Regions from separate parts of the Paenibacillus sp. 2003 genome, predicted to be linked through region 3. Evidence: riboswitches for the same ligand, from Rfam matches in the RefSeq annotation. Region 3 holds a riboswitch; each other region holds the start of a gene.
The links. Region 3 has a riboswitch for cyclic di-AMP ahead of J2X75_RS29180 (resuscitation-promoting factor). Riboswitches for the same ligand answer to the same signal wherever they lie in the genome.
Positions count from the first base shown of each region.

Region 1: linked by a shared signal. The riboswitch ahead of J2X75_RS10260 (3D domain-containing protein) and the one ahead of J2X75_RS29180 (resuscitation-promoting factor) in region 3 are both predicted to bind cyclic di-AMP.
Region 2: linked by a shared signal. The riboswitch ahead of J2X75_RS02895 (C40 family peptidase) and the one ahead of J2X75_RS29180 (resuscitation-promoting factor) in region 3 are both predicted to bind cyclic di-AMP.
Region 4: linked by a shared signal. The riboswitch ahead of J2X75_RS29770 (C40 family peptidase) and the one ahead of J2X75_RS29180 (resuscitation-promoting factor) in region 3 are both predicted to bind cyclic di-AMP.

Region 1 is NZ_JAVDTB010000001.1:2,381,429-2,384,512, forward strand. Features, by position in the region: gene J2X75_RS10255 (polysaccharide deacetylase family protein) at 1-391, shown strand, start outside; gene J2X75_RS10260 (3D domain-containing protein) at 498-1,169, opposite strand; cyclic di-AMP (ydaO/yuaA leader) riboswitch at 1,172-1,368, opposite strand; gene J2X75_RS10265 (amino acid ABC transporter ATP-binding protein) at 1,586-2,308, opposite strand; gene J2X75_RS10270 (ABC transporter substrate-binding protein/permease) at 2,295-3,084, opposite strand, start outside.
Region 2 is NZ_JAVDTB010000001.1:598,447-601,530, reverse strand. Features, by position in the region: tRNA gene J2X75_RS02905 (tRNA-Leu) at 65-148, opposite strand; gene pelA (pectate lyase) at 322-1,284, opposite strand; cyclic di-AMP (ydaO/yuaA leader) riboswitch at 1,704-1,835, shown strand; gene J2X75_RS02895 (C40 family peptidase) at 1,841-2,305, shown strand; gene J2X75_RS02890 (carboxymuconolactone decarboxylase family protein) at 2,378-2,707, opposite strand; gene J2X75_RS02885 (hypothetical protein) at 2,851-3,069, opposite strand.
Region 3 is NZ_JAVDTB010000014.1:51,110-54,193, forward strand. Features, by position in the region: gene J2X75_RS29180 (resuscitation-promoting factor) at 76-1,260, opposite strand; cyclic di-AMP (ydaO/yuaA leader) riboswitch at 1,534-1,787, opposite strand; gene J2X75_RS29185 (TatD family hydrolase) at 2,029-2,799, opposite strand.
Region 4 is NZ_JAVDTB010000016.1:16,947-20,030, reverse strand. Features, by position in the region: gene J2X75_RS29775 (hypothetical protein) at 1-560, shown strand, start outside; cyclic di-AMP (ydaO/yuaA leader) riboswitch at 806-943, shown strand; gene J2X75_RS29770 (C40 family peptidase) at 947-1,417, shown strand; gene J2X75_RS29765 (GNAT family N-acetyltransferase) at 1,773-2,267, shown strand; gene J2X75_RS29760 (c-type cytochrome) at 2,418-2,774, shown strand; gene rbsK (ribokinase) at 2,849-3,084, opposite strand, start outside.

The sequences.
Region 1 (3,084 bases), on a different contig from region 3:
GCTGTCGATGAATGCCTTTCGCAAACAAATTTTACATACCGGAGATATTATTCGACGTTTGGCGGGATATACGCCCAAGATGATTCGGCCACCTTATGGAGACATTAATGAAGAACAGCTGAGATGGGCTGCCAAACAACACTATAGCATTGTGAACTGGAACGTAGACTCCCTGGACTGGAAAGGCCTTTCAAAGGAACAGGTGAAAGATAACATCCTGTCTGCCGTAAAACCTGGCTCCATCGTTCTGCAACATGCTGGAGGCGGTGTAGGATCAAACCTGAACGGCACGATTGAGGCTTTGCCTGAAATCATTGAGGAATTGCGAAAGCGCGGATATGAACTCGTCACCTTGGACGAAATGCTGAGATTGCCAAAGGCCAAAGATTAAGATGACCGTGATAGCAAATAAATGAGAATATTAAAAGGGTGCTGTTCAATCGCCAATTAGCGACAAGCAGACACCCTGTTTGAATTTGTTAGATGTAATTTACTTTCTACTTAAGAATATACAGCTCGATATCCTGGAAACCAAATGTGCTTACGGACTGTTTGCTACCCGGGATAAAGATATCAATCCGATGACCTTTGATTGCACCGCCCACATCACGCGCTGTGGCTACAAAAGCCTGTTTTGGCAATCCTGGATGGCTATGACCAGTTACCAGTACTTTGGTTCCGAGTGGAATTACACTTGGATCAACTGCAATCGTACCCAATTCAAGGTCATTTCCGAAATAATCGACTGCACCCCAGCCTCCATTTTCAGACGGATCTGCAGAGTATGCCGTTGCTTTCACGTTCACAGCTTTGCTGTAATCGAATGTTTTACCCCAGGCCTGAACCACTTTGTTATCTGCATTAACGTCCAAGCTCGCTGTGGTAACTGTTTTGGCTTGGGTCTTGCTCTCCGTCGCCGCGGCAGCTACATTGTTTGCCTTACCGGGAATCGTAATTTTCAAACCACCATAAATGTTGTAAGGTGAAATGTCGTTGTTTGCTTTAACCAACGTGTTCATTGCTACTCCATATTGTTTTGATAAGGTGTAGAAGGTATCCCCTTCTTTGGCCACATGAACTGAATCGGCGTGAGCCGGAACGGCTTGAATGAGCATTGCTGTTGTCAATAATGCTACTGCTGTTTTGGCTATACGTTTCTTGTTAATCATGGTCTTCCTCCCTCATTATGCCTGCGAAGTTAGTTGTCGGATTCGGATGAGGAGCCCACCCTATAGGTTCTTCATTACATTTGAAACGTTATGTACCCCTAATTCACCCCAAGCAGTGTGCTGTAGATCTTCCCCCTGCACAATCTGCATCGTTACATCCCCCGCACTCCCTGTCCGGAAGTTTCGGCAGAGTTCAATATATCACAATTTTGTAACCTGAACTTGTAGTAATTCTTGCCAAATGGTTTTTAGCATGTCATCAACTGTAAGAATACTGGATAATTCAGAAAATTTGGGCGAACCGACTTCTTTATATTTGGTAACAGAAAAGTTACATTTCGAATCTTTAAGTGATTAATGCGCATAAAAAATAGCGTTACCGACTCGAAGTCAGTAACGCTATTTGATTACTTCGTTTAGAGTACTTTGGCAAGAAAATCACGTGTACGTGAATTTTTCGGTGCTCCAAACACCTCATCTGGTGTTCCCTCTTCTACAATAACCCCGCCATCCATGAACAGGATCCGGTCTCCCACTTCACGTGCAAAACCCATCTCATGCGTTACGATGACCATGGTCATCCCGCCTTCTGCAAGACGTTTCATGACATCCAGCACTTCACCGACCATCTCGGGGTCCAGTGCCGAAGTAGGCTCGTCAAACAGCATCACATGCGGCTGCATGGCCAATGCTCTTGCAATGGCGATCCGCTGCTTCTGTCCACCGGACAGCTGATTCGGGAATGTATCTTTTTTATCGTACAAGCCCACGGTGTTAAGCAGATCAGCGGCAATTTTCTCCGCTTCCTGAGTGGATTGTTTCTTCACTTTAATCGGAGCAATCGTGATGTTTTGCTGTACCGTTTTGTGTGGGAACAGGTTGAAATGCTGGAACACCATGCCCATTTTTTCCCGAGTTGCATTAATGTTGTGCTTCGGATCGGTGATTGACACGCCTTCAAAATCAATCTCACCCGAGGTAGGCTGTTCCAACAGGTTCAGACAACGTAAAAAAGTACTTTTACCTGAACCGGAAGGGCCGATGACCACAACAACCTCACCTTTGCCAATCGTCACGTTAATGCCCTTAAGCACATCGTTATTACCATAAGATTTGTGTAATTGTCTAACGTCTATCACTTGCACTCAACTTCCTTTCCAGTCGTCCCAGCAGCTTGGACAAAATGAACGTCATTACAAAGTAGATGGCTGCTGCAATCAAAAATGGACTCAATCCTTGGTACGTAATGTTTTTGACTACACTTGCCTGATACATAATATCCACCATACCGATAACGGAGATAATGGAGGATTCTTTAATGATAGTTATGAATTCATTACCGATCGCTGGTAATACAGCTTTGAAGGCTTGTGGCAATATGATATAACGCATCGCGGCGCCTCTTCCCATACCTAATGAACGCGCTGCCTCCAACTGACCACGATCCACACCTTGGATACCCGCACGGAAAATCTCCGCCAGATAGGCACCACTATTGATTGAAAGTGTAATGATACCTGCCTGAAGTGCAGTGAAGTTAATGCCAAAGCTCAGGGAAAAACCATAGTAAATAATCATCAATTGTACCAGCATCGGTGTGCCACGGATCACTTCAACGTAAGCAGTACCGATCCAGCGCAAGATTGCAGCGTCATGCAAACGGAACAAACAGATGATCAATCCAATAATTACCCCGAAGATAACCCCAAGTGCAGACAACAGAAGTGTGTATCCTACACCTGTAGCATAGAAACTTTTATATTCCCAGAATACTTGGAAAATATTTTGCGATTTGTTCGCTTTATCCGCCATCAAGAGGCTGGCGTCCGTCACCATCTGATTGATTTTATCTTCACTTTTCAATCGCTCCAGTGTTCCATTTACTGCAGCTAGCAGCTCGGTATTACCTTTGCGA
Region 2 (3,084 bases), on a different contig from region 3:
TGTTATATCAAAAAATGCAAAAAAAGACTCCTTAAGCGTTAGCTTAAGGAGTCTTTTTATTAGATGCGGTCGAGAGGACTCGAACCTCCACGGGGGTTAGCCCACACGGACCTGAACCGTGCGCGTCTGCCAATTCCGCCACGACCGCATATTGTATCTCCGTGATCAATATCGGCGACAAGAAATAATATATCATGCGGTATCTATCATGTCAACACTGAAAATAATAACAATAAAACCCGAACCAGACGTCCATGTCGATTCGGGTTTTACCTTTAACTATTAATAGCTTGGTTCATTAAAACGGAAGCATACTGCAAATTACAGCTTGGAAGGCCAGTTGCCATACCATGCGTAACCGCCTCTTCTTTCTTTATCAATATCACTTAATTTGTATTTAACTACCCCGTCACGACCAATAAAGATTGGTCTATCCGTTCCTATCTCATAGAAGCGTGCCCAAATTGGTGCAGCTTTGGAATCAGCGATAATTTTACTATCTCCATTAGCTCTTTCATATTTATACCCCGTAATTTTCACCTTGTTAAACCAAGCCTCCGCTCCTTTAATGGATGCGGTAATTTTAGCGTTAGCAGGTCTGGTTTTCAGAAATTTAACAATCGTTACACTCTCTCCAGCTGTCAGCGATGGCACTTCGTAGATTCTTGCGCTCGCTGGTTTAAGGGAACTGGAATCATGTTGTTGTCCCCATGCTGTCAGCTTACCACCTGAAACGACTTGTGTATTCAAAATCGCCTCCACACCTTTGGCAACTGAATTTTTACTACGGTTAGCAAGTGTGCTGTCGATAAACGAGAAATCACCTTTGCGTGCTGCTACTTCATCCAGCATGATCATTACATTAATCATGGCATCATCATTGTAGGTAATGTGCTTGTGATATCCGGAGCTTTGGTAAACTTGTGGCCATCCGCCGTTTGAATACTGCATGTTGATCAAAAAGTTAATTCCTTTGATTGCAGCTGTGGAGTATCGCGGATCATTTGTCTTTTTAAATTCCTTCGCCAATCTTCTAATTTCTGAGTATGTAGCCTTGTTGTCAATCGTGGACTTCGCCCACTCTCCACTTGTCTGTTTATAATCTTTTCTCCAACCTCCATCCGGCAGCTGGTTCTTCAAAATATCAGAAATACTCGCTGTAGTACCCGATGCATCCGCAGCAGATACCGTCCCTACAGGAAGAACTGCCATTCCAACTGCTGAGAACACCATCGTACATGCCAGGACAAAAGTAATTATTTTCTTCGCTTTCAAATGTAACACTCTCCTATGTTCATTTTTATAAATCTTCCACTTCTACTTTACCTATGATATACGCCCCCAAACCTCCTTTATTTGTATTTATCGCATAATAAAATCAATTTAAATCCAATATGTGGATTGGATAATCAGATAATATGCAAAAAATCGATTTTTGTCAATATATGCAACTTAATGAATATAATCTCTCTAATTCTACATAACGGGATAGTTCTTTTAACTCATGACAAACCTATTTATTTATCCAAATTCGTCTTAAACGAATCATTAATGACGTTTTTGTCATGAATGATTCCCAAACTTGATCCCTTCTTTCATATAAAAACCTTAATTCCGCTAACATTGAGGTATTACGAAGGGTTTTAAATGGGTTTGACAATTACGCATTTATGCAATATAGTTTCAAATAGTTACAAAAACTTAATTATTCATTGCCGAGTTTCATGTTTGAAAACGGGGGAACCAATTTGGGTGAATTATTCTTATACATAGGAAATATAGGGAACCTTCTACCGAACCCTTAGCTAACTCCGTAGGCATCGAAGGGAGAACATTGATTTTGAAAAAACTGATTATCTCCATTTTTGGAGCAGCTGTATTATTTACATCCGGGGCAACAAGCACAGAGGCAAGCAGTATCAACTCCGTAGTGAACAACATGACAGGTATACCTTACAAATGGGGTGGCACGACTGTAGCCGGCTTCGACTGTTCTGGTTTTATGAGATATCTTTTCAACAAATACAGCATTGAATTGCCACGTACTTCACAGCAGCAAGCCAAAGCAGGTACGCCTGTATCGAAAAGCAACATTCGCACAGGTGATCTGGTGTTCTTCAATACGATGGGCAAAGGCATTTCACATACAGGTGTATATATCGGCGGCGGACAATTCGCTCATGCCTCCAGCAGTAAAGGTGTAAGCATCACGAAGTTATCGAATCCATACTTCAATGATCGTTACGTAACAGCACGTCGGGTAACTGGACAGTTTATGTATGATAAAATGTTAGGTAAAATGTAATTCACATACAAAAAGGCATCGGTTATTAACCGGATGCCTTTTTTGTACTTAAAATGTATGTTGTATTGCTTATTAATGCAGCGCCTTCTGCACTCGCATCGCACCCTGAGACAGGGCATGTCCTCCTCCAACAGCTCCGGCCACCGCAACGGTCTCCATAATCTCCTGATCTGTTGCTCCCTTGGCACGGGCTTCTTCTACATGGTAGAAGGTACATACCTCATTGTTGGCGAATAATCCAATCCCAAGCGCAATTAGCTGTTTTGTCTTGGCATCAATCACGCCAGGTTGGAAACATTCTCCGGTAAACTCATGATACGACTTCACCACACCTGGCAGTACATCGCTTAATGCTCCAATCTGATCCTTGTAGGCATGAACTTTATCATTCATCAATGTCATGGCTTGTAGCACACCCTCTCGGCTTATAGTTACAGATCTTCCTCACTGTACCTATCTTCTCTCCCGAGTGAGTCAATTATGCCAAGAAATCATGGTAATTCCAAACATTTAAACGCTCATGGCTCTGCCATAATTATAAGCTATTACTCACCAAGTGGACTCTGGCGAGGCTCGCTGAACAGCTGATATTTGTAACTGCGATCCAGCTTAACTACACGTCGATTCTGACGCCGGATAAGTACCTGCTCGCCATCCCAGGCAACAACAATCCCGGTTACATCGTTAGATTCCAGCTCGTCCCGTACTACTCTTACTTTCTCACCTGACAGACGCAGGGCGTCCAGTTCTGTATCACTGATCATCTTCATGGCTCCTAT
Region 3 (3,084 bases):
CTCCTCCGCCGCATATTCCGCATGAATCATTCATGCAACTATTTTATAGCATTCCCATTTCAAAGTAAAACGATTTTAGTTCGCTTCCGGCTTCACCGGACCGATCACGTAGACCGTCTTGCCTTTCTTACGTCCAAAATTCAGGGCATGCTTCACACTGTCATAATACACATCAATTTTGTTGCCTTTAATGGCACCGCCTGTATCTTCCGCACGACGGAATCCCAGACCTTCGATATATACCCACCAGCCAATTGGAATGACTTTGGGATCAACCGCAATGGTGCGTCCTTCCGTTACACGAGTACCGGAAGCTGTTTTAGTTCCAATGCCAGGCTCTTCGGAAGAGTAGGCAGTCATGGATACATTTTTAAGTACTTTGGAGTATTTAAAAGAAGTCCCGGATACGGTAATTACTTTGCTGCCCGAGGCAGATGTTTTCTTCGAGTTCGTTGTTGTAGCCTTTTTGGTTGTTGAAGTTTGAGCCGATACGGTCTGAATCTCTGGTTCTTTCACGACCGGTTTTGCTTTGGTGCCGACAGCAATCACTTTATCTACACGATTATTCGCGACAGATTTGCCGACCATTTTTTTGGAGACCAATTCCCCATCCTGAAATACCTTTTCGATGTGCTGTACAAGTTTGCCTTCCTTGCCGTTCACAACGACACGGTTATCCCCTTTGTACAAGCTAGGGTCAGCCGTTTTAATTACTTTGTAAGCGATCGGATGTTCTACATCCACTGTACGCTTTGTTACGCGCACTACACGAATCTTCATATCCGCTTTGATCGAAGTTCCAAGCGCCGGATACACTTTATCATTACTTTCAACTTGAATACCTGATTTTTGAATTGCATCTTCTACCGATGAATCGGTTGTATACAGAGTCTTGGTGTCTCCGTCTGCCGTAATGTTGACTGGAACGGCCCGCTCAATAACGATTCGGTCTCCATCTGTAATCGCCCCGTTCATGGACATGGATACCTTATCGTGAGGGCTGACTGTGATCGACTGCTCCTCCAGCATTTCCTGAAGCATTCCTGTACGAGTCTCTACCACCTGAGCTTTGCCATCAATAACCAGTGAAATTTGTTTCCCGGCCTGACCGTAAACGACTAACAAGATCATGATTGTAAGCGCAATTGAGAAAATCGCGATCAATGCCATTTGACGCATGTTCTCATGCTTCCACCGCAACGCGAAAGACTTACTGGATGATCGTGACTCATGGGTCTCTTCTGGTTGGAATGTGCCCACTTCTCCGTCCTCCTTCATAGCCTCGCCGTCTAAAGTAATGCATGATGTCTTTGACGTGACTATACCAAATTTTCTACAGAACACAGATTGGACCAACATAATCCGGTTCTGCACCATGAATCAATCTTCGCAACATGATGTCATCCTCCTGAATACCTACCGTATGATGACAATATTTCTTTTATTCAAAAACAAAAAAGCCAAAGAAAGAGTGTAAGAGGAACTCTTTCGTGGCTTCCGAATGATTTTGAATATCGGAAATTCATGCACGAGGTTGCCTCTCTTTTTCCGCTTGCGAGGTTAGCTGTCGGGTTCGGGCGAAAGAGAGCCGCCCTATCTTAGGTCACCCGCTCATGGCGGACGCCCTTGAATTCACCCCGAGACCCAAAGAAGAAATCAAATACGGCTTCGCAGTTCCCTTCGCTGCTTTTGGGTCAGCGAACGTTGCGCATCGGCCAAATACACCGATGTTTAAGCCCTATTGGTTCCCCCGCTCTCCGTTAACGGAGACTCAGCGAGACTGATTCATGAAAGTAATGTTGTTTCATCGGAAAGTGTCCCTTTGTTCATCCCCCGAACATCTGTCCAATTTTCCGCACAACAATTCACTGAAAAGATGATATCCTGTTTTGATGCATGTTGTAAAGCGTTGATCAAGTACGTTTTTCTGAATATTTGGTTAAAATATTGTAATATTCTTGATTTATTTGGATCAAAGGGCAAATTACCTCCGCTTACCTGCCTTTTTCACCTCATTTGCTCGTTTTTTTAACGAATTCCAAATCGTTCCATGGCATTTTTGGTTGTTATTGCAGCAATTTCCTCCACCGAAATGCCTTTAATTTCCGCTGCTGCCTCTGCAACCAGACGTACATGCGCTGTCTCATTTCGCTTCCCACGATAAGGGTGAGGTGTCAAATATGGAGCATCTGTTTCAATGAAAAACCGGTCCATAGGAACCTTCGCCAGCACCTCTTTGGGCTGCTTTGCATTTTTGAATGTGATCGGTCCTCCGAAAGAGAGATGGAAGCCCATATCTAGACAACTTTTCGCTGTTTCCCAGCTGCCCGAGAACGAGTGCATTACACCACCAACCTCACCCGCCTTCTCTTCACGCAAAATTCTTATGATATCCTCATGTGCATCCCGATTATGGATGACAATCGGCATGTTCACTTCACGCGCCAAAGCAATTTGTTGTCGTAATACGCGATGCTGTATTTCTTTTGGTGATGTATCCCAATGATAATCCAATCCAATCTCACCGATCGCAACCACTTTTTCATGTTTGCATAAAGATGCAATCCACTCCAAATCGCCCTCCTGCATTGTGATCGCATCTACGGGATGCCACCCTACAGCTGCATATATAAAGTCATATGTTTCAGCGAGTTTCATTGTGGTTGGAATTGTCTCCCGGTTAAAACCAATGTTGATCATGCGACCAACTCCTGCATCCACAGCACGCTGAATCATGTCCTCGCGGTCCTCGTCGAATTGTGGTGCATCCAGATGTGTATGTGTGTCGAACAGCATCATGTCTGTATCTCCCTTCATGTCGAAATAACGACTATCTTCTTTTTCAAAATCAAATTTGTAAAATTCAATAATTCAATGACTCATACATAAAACATTTTGGGTATCTGTGTATTACATCATTACGTTTGTTTCTTCACAACTACAATATATAGAAGATATACGGATATTCTGATCTATATATTGCTAATTGTGCTCATTCTTCCTGCTTGCATTTACAAAATTATGTCGATCTACATATACGCCCCATTAAAGCAGATTACTGTATCATGAAAAATAGCTCTTTTA
Region 4 (3,084 bases), on a different contig from region 3:
CAGGACTGCTCTACTCACTTCAGCACTTTAATTCTACAGAAGAGCGCATCCCCTTTGTCCGCGGAATCAAAAATCTGTGGAAACCGATGCTGCTGCTCCACACCATACGTACTTTATTGATACTTCTGCCCGCCTACTGGCTCATACCGAAGCTCTACTCGATTCTCATGGACGGATTTCATTCCCTTCAATTACTTTTGCCTGGTATACCTTATGTTGCTGCCTGGATTGTATATGGTTGGATCATCCACCATGCCATACTCTACATGCAGTTCGGTGTGTCGGCACCAGAAGGAGAAGGCGGGGCTCACGGTACTCTCAAAGCACTCTGGATTGCACTGCGTCATCTCACCGCTGTAATCGGCATTGCACTCCTGCTGGGCGGAGTACACCTGCTCGTCTTTGGGGCATTCACTTCAGCCTCATGGTTATTAACGGGACTTACCGGACTTATACTACAACAGACGTATCCACTTGCCAGATGTCTATTAAGTCTGTGGAAAATATGCAGCCATTTCCGATTATGGCAGTCCAAAATATCCAAAGGTGAGAGCACATAGTTTAAAAATTGTTACCATCACATGTTAAACTCATGGCCTAATATGTACTTATAAATAGGCAAACCTCAACCTTTCCCCGTCAAAGGTCGAGGTTTTTTTTGCTAAATTTGTTGCTAAACGTTGCCAAAGCCGTACTCCTCTGTTACAATAATCGCAGTGAGTTTTTAGTAACAACTTTGTAATCTTTACATTCATATTTGTAACTACTTAAAATTAAATCGTCATTTCTTGATTTCGCAGGTGCATAACTAGCATAGCCAAATTCCTGGCACCTGGGAAGCGGGGGAACCAGTTATGGGTGAATTGATCTTGCTACAGAGGGATCATAGGGGACCTTCAACCGAATCCTTAAGCTAACCTCGCAGGCGTTGGAAGGGGAATATCTCTTGTTCAAGAAGAAATTAACCGCAGCTGTACTTAGCATCACATTCGCTTTATCGCTTGGTGCAGGTAGCGCATTCGCAGATTCAAAGATGGACACAGTAATTGATTCAGCAATGGGAACTACATACAAAAGTGGGGGAACAACGCTTAACGGCTTTGACTGCTCCGGATTTACACGGTATGTATTCGACAAGTTGGGTATTGATTTGGCACGCCAATCCAGTTCCCAATTCGACATGGGCGATTCCGTATCCCGCATGGAAATGAGAGCTGGCGATCTGGTGTTCTTTAATACAACAGGTAAAGGCGTATCCCATGTAGGAATCTTTGTAGGGGATGGAAAGTTCGCACACTCCTCTTCTTCCAAAGGCGTTACGATCAGTGCATTGAGTGAAAACTATTGGGCCAATCGTTATGTTGGCGCGAAACGGATTATGAGCACGGACGCATATGAATCACTGGCCCTTGACTAGGGACAAGCTGAGCAACATGATGCTGTAACCATTAACCATACTGGAACGAAGCAAGAAGCATAACAGAACCGCCCGGTACATTCTCCGCAGGAATGTATCCGGCGGTTTTTTTGTGCTTCAATCCTTATTTATATTACAAGTTATACTCGGGGTATATCCTGCGACATCAGCAAGTCCATTTTGCGTTCGTTTGTCCGTGCCCTTATGATGTTTTTACCCATCCCGTTATAATATAAACGGAATTACCGGAACTTTTGTTTCATTTTTTTTCTTGGGAAGGAAGACTTGCTAAATGAACATCTCTTTTGTAGAGTGGACAAAGAGTTCTGTTTCAAGGAAAGGAGCATGCAGGTGTATGAAGGAAACCCCTGTGACGTTTCACGTTGTACCCATGCGAGAAGAACATGCGGAGCTTATCTGCAGTTGGCAGTATGACCCGCCTTACAATATCTACAGCTGGCTCCCCTGGGAGCAGATGAAAGCTCTGGAAGTGGAATTCGGAGATGCACAGCTGCGGCAAGAGCAATATGCGATCGTCCTGGATCAGAACGATCGTATATGTGGGTTTGCTCAATACTTCCCACTTCAAGGGGTAACCCGGATTGGCCTTGGCATGCATCCAGAGCTGTGTGGTCAGGGTCAAGGCACAGCTTTTGTCACGGCCATTGTACAGGAAGCCATTCGCCGAAATCCGAAGAATGAGATCGATCTGGAAGTGCTCACTTGGAATGCTCGTGCCATTCAAGTCTATCTGAAGAGTGGATTTGTCACCCAGGATACATACGAGCGACAGACCCCAAGCGGCTTAAAGCCCTTTCACTGTATGGTTTATGAAGGGCCTCGTGATTAAAATCCATTGCAAAACAACCAAATTTGCGCCTTGTTATGTGATTAGTTCAAAAATTTCCCACAAAATGCTATGATGTCAGTACAGGTTCCGTTATAATGATATGGATAGTTTCAGGTTAGATGATCTTTCATTCTGGAGGGGACATAAGGGATGCACAAATGGATCATGAGCGGAGTATTTTTTGCAGCATGCGCTTTAGCTATTGTTTTAATGTTTACGCTTCCAGGGAAAGAAGAAGTGGCTGAAGAAGCCAAGCCAACCATGCCGGAAGTAACATTGGATGCCGGACAGGCTGAAGCACTGGTCAAAGCCAATTGTATCTCCTGTCACGGGGATCAGCTTCAAGGTGGCGTAGGACCTGCTCTGGCAAACATCGGTAGTCAGGATGATCTGGAGAAGATCTACACTACGATTGTCAAAGGTAAAGGCGGTATGCCTTCCTTCAAGGGCAAACTGCAGGATGAAGAGATTGCCAATATCGCCATGTGGCTGTCAGAGAAGAAATAATCTCTGCACACGCATAACAAAGAGGCGCTTAATCCCCTTTTGGGAGAATAAGAGCCTCTTTGTTATATCAATTATTAAGCCTCTGCGGCATGCTCAGCCAGAAAGGCCTCAACTTCACGTGCGGACGGCATCCCGGACTGGGCGCCGAGCTTTGTCACGGATAACGCGGCCGCACCCATGGCGAAGCCTACGGCCGCGTCCAACGTCTCACCGCGCGCGAGGGCTACCGCCAGCGCGCCGTTGAAGCAATCGCCAGCGCCGGTCGTATCGACGGCGCTTACGGCGTAGCCGGGCGCACGGCACGCGCCGG